Regions from separate parts of the Geobacillus sp. C56-T3 genome, predicted to be linked through region 2. Evidence: a T-box and tRNA genes for the amino acid it is inferred to sense, from the RefSeq annotation. Region 2 holds a T-box; the other regions hold tRNA genes.
The links. The T-box of region 2 lies ahead of ileS (isoleucine--tRNA ligase). A T-box ahead of a tRNA ligase gene usually reads a tRNA of that ligase, here a tRNA-Ile.
Positions count from the first base shown of each region.

Region 1: it encodes a tRNA-Ile, which carries the amino acid that the T-box ahead of ileS (isoleucine--tRNA ligase) is inferred to sense. The anticodon was not compared.
Region 3: it encodes a tRNA-Ile, which carries the amino acid that the T-box ahead of ileS (isoleucine--tRNA ligase) is inferred to sense. The anticodon was not compared.

Region 1 covers NC_014206.1:10,709-13,982, forward strand. The annotation lists rRNA gene GC56T3_RS00040 (16S ribosomal RNA) at 1-1,435, shown strand, start outside; tRNA gene GC56T3_RS00045 (tRNA-Ile) at 1,772-1,845, shown strand; tRNA gene GC56T3_RS00050 (tRNA-Ala) at 1,852-1,927, shown strand; rRNA gene GC56T3_RS00055 (23S ribosomal RNA) at 2,491-3,274, shown strand, end outside.
Region 2 covers NC_014206.1:2,586,864-2,590,137, forward strand. The annotation lists gene ileS (isoleucine--tRNA ligase) at 1-1,922, opposite strand, end outside; T-box leader at 1,976-2,196, opposite strand; gene GC56T3_RS12745 (DivIVA domain-containing protein) at 2,294-2,806, opposite strand; gene GC56T3_RS12750 (RNA-binding protein) at 2,885-3,274, opposite strand, start outside.
Region 3 covers NC_014206.1:30,377-33,650, forward strand. The annotation lists rRNA gene GC56T3_RS00130 (16S ribosomal RNA) at 1-1,253, shown strand, start outside; tRNA gene GC56T3_RS00135 (tRNA-Ile) at 1,589-1,662, shown strand; tRNA gene GC56T3_RS00140 (tRNA-Ala) at 1,669-1,744, shown strand; rRNA gene GC56T3_RS00145 (23S ribosomal RNA) at 2,308-3,274, shown strand, end outside.

The DNA of each region.
Region 1 (3,274 bases), 1.1 Mb from region 2:
GGGCAACCTGCCCGCAAGACCGGGATAACTCCGGGAAACCGGAGCTAATACCGGATAACACCGAAGACCGCATGGTCTTTGGTTGAAAGGCGGCCTTTGGCTGTCACTTGCGGATGGGCCCGCGGCGCATTAGCTAGTTGGTGAGGTAACGGCTCACCAAGGCGACGATGCGTAGCCGGCCTGAGAGGGTGACCGGCCACACTGGGACTGAGACACGGCCCAGACTCCTACGGGAGGCAGCAGTAGGGAATCTTCCGCAATGGGCGAAAGCCTGACGGAGCGACGCCGCGTGAGCGAAGAAGGCCTTCGGGTCGTAAAGCTCTGTTGTGAGGGACGAAGGGGCGCCGTTCGAAGAGGGCGGCGCGGTGACGGTACCTCACGAGGAAGCCCCGGCTAACTACGTGCCAGCAGCCGCGGTAATACGTAGGGGGCGAGCGTTGTCCGGAATTATTGGGCGTAAAGCGCGCGCAGGCGGTCCCTTAAGTCTGATGTGAAAGCCCACGGCTCAACCGTGGAGGGTCATTGGAAACTGGGGGGCTTGAGTGCAGGAGAGGAGAGCGGAATTCCACGTGTAGCGGTGAAATGCGTAGAGATGTGGAGGAACACCAGTGGCGAAGGCGGCTCTCTGGCCTGCAACTGACGCTGAGGCGCGAAAGCGTGGGGAGCAAACAGGATTAGATACCCTGGTAGTCCACGCCGTAAACGATGAGTGCTAAGTGTTAGAGGGGTCACACCCTTTAGTGCTGCAGCTAACGCGATAAGCACTCCGCCTGGGGAGTACGGCCGCAAGGCTGAAACTCAAAGGAATTGACGGGGGCCCGCACAAGCGGTGGAGCATGTGGTTTAATTCGAAGCAACGCGAAGAACCTTACCAGGTCTTGACATCCCCTGACAACCCAAGAGATTGGGCGTTCCCCCTTCGGGGGGACAGGGTGACAGGTGGTGCATGGTTGTCGTCAGCTCGTGTCGTGAGATGTTGGGTTAAGTCCCGCAACGAGCGCAACCCTCGCCTCTAGTTGCCAGCATTCAGTTGGGCACTCTAGAGGGACTGCCGGCGACAAGTCGGAGGAAGGTGGGGATGACGTCAAATCATCATGCCCCTTATGACCTGGGCTACACACGTGCTACAATGGGCGGTACAAAGGGTTGCGAACCCGCGAGGGGGAGCGAATCCCAAAAAGCCGCTCTCAGTTCGGATTGCAGGCTGCAACTCGCCTGCATGAAGCCGGAATCGCTAGTAATCGCGGATCAGCATGCCGCGGTGAATACGTTCCCGGGCCTTGTACACACCGCCCGTCACACCACGAGAGCTTGCAACACCCGAAGTCGGTGAGGCAACCCGCAAGGGAGCCAGCCGCCGAAGGTGGGGCAAGTGATTGGGGTGAAGTCGTAACAAGGTAGCCGTACCGGAAGGTGCGGCTGGATCACCTCCTTTCTAAGGATGAAAAGCGGAGGCCGCCCGCCTATCGGCGAGGTGCGCTGGAGGGCCTGCGAGCGGGCTTAGCCCGCCGCAGCAGGACCGAAGCGTCGCGAGCCGATGGCGGCCGGAGCTAGACAATTCGAAAAGCGGAGGCGAGCGTTTCGCCGCGATGGGCAAATGTTCTTCGCCTGGAGGGATTTACAATCCCGAAGGCGAAGGTTATTTGACCCCGAGCGGCGGCGAGCCGGAGCTAGACAGAATTTCTTGACAAAACCTATCAGTTTGATTATAATGACGCTTGCTGTTTTGTTTAGTTTTGAGGGAACTTATTGTTCCTTGCAATGTGTATATGGGCCTATAGCTCAGCTGGTCAGAGCGCACGCCTGATAAGCGTGAGGTCGGTGGTTCAAGTCCACTTAGGCCCATTGGATGGGGCCTTAGCTCAGCTGGGAGAGCGCCTGCTTTGCAAGCAGGAGGTCATCGGTTCGATCCCGATAGGCTCCACCATATCAAGTTTTGCGTCTGTGCCTGTGTCTGCTAGCGGGTTCAGGGAAGCAAGATTCCTCGGCACAAGACTGCAGAGAAGTGCATTCAATGAAGTAGTCTCGTTTGCGTCTGCGTCTACAAGCGGATTCGGAGAAGCCGAATTCCTCGACGCAAACCAGCGAAGAAGCGAATTCAAAGGAGCTACTTTGCGTCTGTGCCTGCGTCTGCTAGCGGGTTCAGGGAAGCAAGATTCCTCGGCACAAGACTGCAGAGAAGTGAATTCAATGAAGTAGTCTCGTTCCTTGAAAACTAGATAACCGGAAAAGCGGAGGCGAGCGTTTCGCCGCGATGGGCAAATGTTCTTCGCCTGGAGGGATTTACAATCCCGAAGGCGAAGGTTATTTGACCCCGAGCGGCGGCGAGCCGAAGCTAGACAATTGGAAAAGCGGAGGCGCCGCGATCGGCTCTCGAAGCCAAATGTTCTTCACCCGCAGGGGTGCTTGCACCCCGAGGGGGAAGGTTATTTGGCAGAAGAGAGCCAGGCGCCGACGCTAGACATGAAGGAAGAAGCCGAGAGCGCAATAGGTTAAGCTGGAAAGGGCGCACGGTGGATGCCTTGGCACTAGGAGCCGATGAAGGACGGGGCAAACGCCGAAACGCTTCGGGGAGCTGTAAGCAAGCGTTGATCCGGAGATGTCCGAATGGGGGAACCCACTGTCCGTAATGGGGCAGTATCCATGCCTGAATCCATAGGGCATGGAGGGCACACCCGGGGAACTGAAACATCTTAGTACCCGGAGGAGAAGAAAGCAACCGCGATTCCCTGAGTAGCGGCGAGCGAAACGGGAACAGCCCAAACCAAGAGGCATGTCCTCTTGGGGTTGTAGGACCGCTCACGATGGGAGTGAGAAAGGAACGGGGTAGACGAACCGGTCTGGAACGGCCGGCCAGAGAAGGTGAGAGCCCTGTAGTCGAAACTTCGTTCCCTCCCGAGCGGATCCTGAGTACGGCGGGACACGAGGAATCCCGTCGGAAGCAGGGAGGACCATCTCCCAAGGCTAAATACTCCCTAGTGACCGATAGTGCACCAGTACCGTGAGGGAAAGGTGAAAAGCACCCCGGGAGGGGAGTGAAAGAGAACCTGAAACCGTGTGCCTACAAGTAGTCAGAGCCCGTTGATGGGTGATGGCGTGCCTTTTGTAGAATGAACCGGCGAGTGACGATGGCGTGCGAGGTTAAGCCGAAGAGGCGGAGCCGCAGCGAAAGCGAGTCTGAACAGGGCGTCAAGTACGTCGTCGTCGACCCGAAACCAGGTGATCTACCCATGTCCAGGGTGAAGGCCGGGTAACACCGGCTGGAGGCCCGAAC
Region 2 (3,274 bases):
TCCGACACTTGTTTTAAAATATGGTCGGAGATGCGCACGTCCGCTTGGTAGTCAACCGAAGCGACCCAAAGCCGCAAAATGTCGGCGCCGAACTGTTCCATCACTTTCGCCGGCACGACGACGTTGCCGAGCGACTTGCTCATTTTCCGCCCTTCGCCGTCCAAGACAAAGCCGTGGCTCAACACGCCTTTATACGGCGCTTTGCCGGTGACGGCAACGGCGGTGGACAGCGATGAGTTGAACCAGCCGCGATATTGGTCGGACCCTTCCAAGTACAAATCAGCCGGACGCATGAGATCGTCGCGTTCGACCAACACGGCTTGGTGCGACGAACCGGAGTCAAACCAGACATCCATAATGTCCGTTTCTTTCGTAAAGATGCCGTTCGGGCTCGACGGATGGGTGAATCCTTCCGGCAGCAAGTCTTTCGCCTCGCGCTCAAACCAGACGTTCGACCCGTATTGGCGGAACAAGTTCGACACATGCTCAATCGTCTCATCGGTGATGATCGGTTCGCCGTTTTCGCCGTAAAAGACCGGAATCGGCACCCCCCAGGCGCGTTGGCGGGAAATGCACCAGTCGCCGCGGTCGCGCACCATGTTGTGGATGCGGATTTCCCCCCACTCCGGAATCCATTTCGTTTCTTTAATCGCCTGAAGCAGCTCGCTGCGGATTTTATCGATCGACGCAAACCATTGCGTTGTCGCTCGGAAAATCGTCGGCTGCTTTGTCCGCCAGTCGTGCGGATACGAGTGGGTGATAAACCCGAGCTTCAACAGAGCGCCGACTTCCTCAAGCTTCTGTGTAATCGCCTTGTTGGCGTCTTCGTAAAACATCCCCTCAAATCCCGGCGCTTCCTCGGTCATGTAGCCGCGCTCATCAACCGGGCAAAGGACGGGAAGCCCGTATTTTTGCCCGACGAGAAAGTCGTCTTCCCCGTGGCCAGGCGCCGTATGGACGCAACCGGTGCCGGCGTCGGTCGTGACGTGTTCGCCGCAGACGACAAGCGAGTCGCGCTCATAAAACGGATGTTTCGCCACGACGTATTCAAGCTCTTTTCCTTTGACCGTTTTGACGACCGACCATGCGTCCCAACCGATTTCTTTCGCCACCGATTCCGCCAAGGCGGCAGCGACGACATACCGTTTTCCGCTGACATCGACAACATGGTAATCCAAATCCGGATGAACCGCGATCGCCAAGTTCGCCGGAATCGTCCACGGCGTCGTCGTCCAAATGACGATTCGCTCATCGCCCTCAAGCACGCCTTTGCCGTCTTTCACCGGGAAGGCGACATAAATCGACGGCGAACGCTTGTCTTTATATTCGATTTCCGCTTCGGCGAGCGCCGATTCGCTTGACGGGGACCAATAGACCGGCTTCAACCCTTTGTAGATGAGCCCTTTTTTCGCCATTTCGCCAAACACTTTAATTTGCTGGGCTTCGTACTCCGGTTTGAGCGTAATGTACGGGTTGTCCCAGTCGCCGCGCACACCGAGCCGCTTGAACTGCCGGCGCTGGTTGTCGATTTGTTCATACGCATATTGCTCGCACCGCTTGCGGAACTCGGCGACGCTCATCGATTTGCGGTCGACGCCTTGCTTCGCGAGCGCCGTTTCGATCGGCAGTCCGTGCGTATCCCAGCCCGGCACGTACGGCGCGCAATAGCCGTTCATCGATTTGTAGCGGACGATGATATCTTTTAAAATTTTGTTCAGCGCATGGCCCATATGAATGTCGCCGTTGGCATACGGCGGGCCGTCATGCAGAACAAACAGCGGCCGTCCTTTCGTCCGCTCCTGCACTTTCCGGTAAATGTCCATTTCCTCCCATTTTTTTTGCATTTCCGGCTCCCGCTTCGGCAAGTTGCCGCGCATCGGGAACTCGGTTTGCGGCATAAGCAGCGTCTCTTTGTAATCCATCCTTGCTCCTCCTTCGAACGATAGATTCCAAATAAAAAAACCGTTCTCCCCCGGCAAGGGACGAGAACGGTCTCGCGGTACCACCCTTCTTGGCCATGCAAACGACGCACAGCCCACTTTTCATTCGTAACGGGAATGACGCGCCATGGCCTACTTGATGTTCGGCATGGAACTCCAGGGTGATGTTCACTCTTGCGCCGATGCCAGGCTTCCACCATCCCCGGCTCGCTGCGACCGGTCGTACAAGAGCTACTGTCCCTTTCATCGTCGATGGCTATTTCGCTATTCATCCTGAAAAAAGCCAACCGCCTCCCACGGCGGCTGATGCGGCGATTTTTGCCAATTATTATAACCGAAACGTCTTCGGTTCGTCAAGGCTGTGACAGCGGTTCTCTCGCCCCTTCTTCCAAATCCGGCGCCTCATACTCCATCAACTCGTCCCAATCGCGGCTGTTGATCATATCAAGCTGCGCCTCGACAAGCATGCGGAAACGGGCGCGGAACACTTTCGACTGCCGCTTCAGCTCCTCGATCTCGAGGGCGATTTTCCGCGATTTCGCCAATGCATCGCTGATGATGCGCTCGGCGTTTTTTTCCGCCTCTTTAATGATCAGCTTCGCCTCTTTTTGCGCATTCCGCTTCACTTCTTCCGCTGCTTCTTGAGCAACAAGAATCGACTTGTTGAGCGTCTCCTCAATGTTCGCAAAGTAGTTCAGCTTTTCCGTCAGTTCGGCCACTTTCTCTTCCAGCTGCTTTTTTTCACGGATGAGCATTTCATAGTCTTTAATGACTTGATCGAGGAACTCGTTCACTTCGTCTTCATCGTACCCGCGAAACCCGCGGCTGAATTCCTTGTTGTGAATATCCAATGGCGTCAACGGCACAACGGCCACCTCCGTCTCCATCATTCCTTTTCTTCACTTTCATTCGACACGGTTTGCCGATTTCCTGCCGTCATTTGCTTATTTTTGTCGGCCGATCTGAACGAGCCAGCGCTCTTTTTTCGTCGGCCCTTCCACCGAAAACAGCTTGCAGCGGCCAAAACCGCGCGCCGACAGGACATCGCCCGGTCCGCAGAGGAAATCCGGCTTGTCCACCACCTTCCAGTTGACTTTGACAAGCCCGCTTTCAACAAGCGCACGCGCTTTCTCGCGCGCAAGGCGAAACGCCTGAGCGAGCACAGCATCGAGCCTTAGAGAAGACACCGTGACCGTTCCTTCCTCCCACGTTTCGGCAAGCGGCATGGCAGCCGACAACGGCAGCGGCTCAAGCGCAACCGGAGCTTTGCCGATCGTTTCGACATGCAAGCGGACGTAGTCGGCGACTTCAGCAGCAACAAAAAACTGAATTTC
Region 3 (3,274 bases), 1.1 Mb from region 2:
GAGAGGGTGACCGGCCACACTGGGACTGAGACACGGCCCAGACTCCTACGGGAGGCAGCAGTAGGGAATCTTCCGCAATGGGCGAAAGCCTGACGGAGCGACGCCGCGTGAGCGAAGAAGGCCTTCGGGTCGTAAAGCTCTGTTGTGAGGGACGAAGGGGCGCCGTTCGAAGAGGGCGGCGCGGTGACGGTACCTCACGAGGAAGCCCCGGCTAACTACGTGCCAGCAGCCGCGGTAATACGTAGGGGGCGAGCGTTGTCCGGAATTATTGGGCGTAAAGCGCGCGCAGGCGGTCCCTTAAGTCTGATGTGAAAGCCCACGGCTCAACCGTGGAGGGTCATTGGAAACTGGGGGACTTGAGTGCAGGAGAGGAGAGCGGAATTCCACGTGTAGCGGTGAAATGCGTAGAGATGTGGAGGAACACCAGTGGCGAAGGCGGCTCTCTGGCCTGCAACTGACGCTGAGGCGCGAAAGCGTGGGGAGCAAACAGGATTAGATACCCTGGTAGTCCACGCCGTAAACGATGAGTGCTAAGTGTTAGAGGGGTCACACCCTTTAGTGCTGCAGCTAACGCGATAAGCACTCCGCCTGGGGAGTACGGCCGCAAGGCTGAAACTCAAAGGAATTGACGGGGGCCCGCACAAGCGGTGGAGCATGTGGTTTAATTCGAAGCAACGCGAAGAACCTTACCAGGTCTTGACATCCCCTGACAACCCAAGAGATTGGGCGTTCCCCCTTCGGGGGGACAGGGTGACAGGTGGTGCATGGTTGTCGTCAGCTCGTGTCGTGAGATGTTGGGTTAAGTCCCGCAACGAGCGCAACCCTCGCCTCTAGTTGCCAGCATTCAGTTGGGCACTCTAGAGGGACTGCCGGCGACAAGTCGGAGGAAGGTGGGGATGACGTCAAATCATCATGCCCCTTATGACCTGGGCTACACACGTGCTACAATGGGCGGTACAAAGGGTTGCGAACCCGCGAGGGGGAGCGAATCCCAAAAAGCCGCTCTCAGTTCGGATTGCAGGCTGCAACTCGCCTGCATGAAGCCGGAATCGCTAGTAATCGCGGATCAGCATGCCGCGGTGAATACGTTCCCGGGCCTTGTACACACCGCCCGTCACACCACGAGAGCTTGCAACACCCGAAGTCGGTGAGGCAACCCGCAAGGGAGCCAGCCGCCGAAGGTGGGGCAAGTGATTGGGGTGAAGTCGTAACAAGGTAGCCGTACCGGAAGGTGCGGCTGGATCACCTCCTTTCTAAGGGGAAAAGCGGAGGCCGCCCGCCTATCGGCGAGGTGCGCTGGAGGGCCTGCGAGCGGGCTTAGCCCGCCGCAGCAGGACCGAAGCGTCGCGAGCCGATGGCGGCCGGAGCTAGACAATTCGAAAAGCGGAGGCGAGCGTTTCGCCGCGATGGGCAAATGTTCTTCGCCTGGAGGGATTTACAATCCCGAAGGCGAAGGTTATTTGACCCCGAGCGGCGGCGAGCCGGAGCTAGACAGAATTTCTTGACAAAACCTATCAGTTTGATTATAATGACGCTTGCTGTTTTGTTTAGTTTTGAGGGAACTTATTGTTCCTTGCAATGTGTATATGGGCCTATAGCTCAGCTGGTCAGAGCGCACGCCTGATAAGCGTGAGGTCGGTGGTTCAAGTCCACTTAGGCCCATTGGATGGGGCCTTAGCTCAGCTGGGAGAGCGCCTGCTTTGCAAGCAGGAGGTCATCGGTTCGATCCCGATAGGCTCCACCATATCAAGTTTTGCGTCTGTGCCTGTGTCTGCTAGCGGGTTCAGGGAAGCAAGATTCCTCGGCACAAGACTGCAGAGAAGTGAATTCAATGAAGTAGTCTCGTTTGCGTCTGCGTCTACAAGCGGATTCGGAGAAGCCGAATTCCTCGACGCAAACCAGCGAAGAAGCGAATTCAAAGGAGCTACTTTGCGTCTGTGCCTGCGTCTGCTAGCGGGTTCAGGGAAGCAAGATTCCTCGGCACAAGACTGCAGAGAAGTGAATTCAATGAAGTAGTCTCGTTCCTTGAAAACTAGATAACCGGAAAAGCGGAGGCGAGCGTTTCGCCGCGATGGGCAAATGTTCTTCGCCTGGAGGGATTTACAATCCCGAAGGCGAAGGTTATTTGACCCCGAGCGGCGGCGAGCCGAAGCTAGACAATTGGAAAAGCGGAGGCGCCGCGATCGGCTCTCGAAGCCAAATGTTCTTCACCCGCAGGGGTGCTTGCACCCCGAGGGGGAAGGTTATTTGGCAGAAGAGAGCCAGGCGCCGACGCTAGACATGAAGGAAGAAGCCGAGAGCGCAATAGGTTAAGCTGGAAAGGGCGCACGGTGGATGCCTTGGCACTAGGAGCCGATGAAGGACGGGGCAAACGCCGAAACGCTTCGGGGAGCTGTAAGCAAGCGTTGATCCGGAGATGTCCGAATGGGGGAACCCACTGTCCGTAATGGGGCAGTATCCATGCCTGAATCCATAGGGCATGGAGGGCACACCCGGGGAACTGAAACATCTTAGTACCCGGAGGAGAAGAAAGCAACCGCGATTCCCTGAGTAGCGGCGAGCGAAACGGGAACAGCCCAAACCAAGAGGCATGTCCTCTTGGGGTTGTAGGACCGCTCACGATGGGAGTGAGAAAGGAACGGGGTAGACGAACCGGTCTGGAACGGCCGGCCAGAGAAGGTGAGAGCCCTGTAGTCGAAACTTCGTTCCCTCCCGAGCGGATCCTGAGTACGGCGGGACACGAGGAATCCCGTCGGAAGCAGGGAGGACCATCTCCCAAGGCTAAATACTCCCTAGTGACCGATAGTGCACCAGTACCGTGAGGGAAAGGTGAAAAGCACCCCGGGAGGGGAGTGAAAGAGAACCTGAAACCGTGTGCCTACAAGTAGTCAGAGCCCGTTGATGGGTGATGGCGTGCCTTTTGTAGAATGAACCGGCGAGTGACGATGGCGTGCGAGGTTAAGCCGAAGAGGCGGAGCCGCAGCGAAAGCGAGTCTGAACAGGGCGTCAAGTACGTCGTCGTCGACCCGAAACCAGGTGATCTACCCATGTCCAGGGTGAAGGCCGGGTAACACCGGCTGGAGGCCCGAACCCACGCACGTTGAAAAGTGCGGGGATGAGGTGTGGGTAGGGGTGAAATGCCAATCGAACTTGGAGATAGCTGGTTCTCCCCGAAATAGCTTTAGGGCTAGCCTCGGGTTTAGGAGTCTTGGAGGTAGAGCACTGATTGGGCTAGGGGCCCAAAACGGGTTACCGAACCCAGTCAAACTCCGAA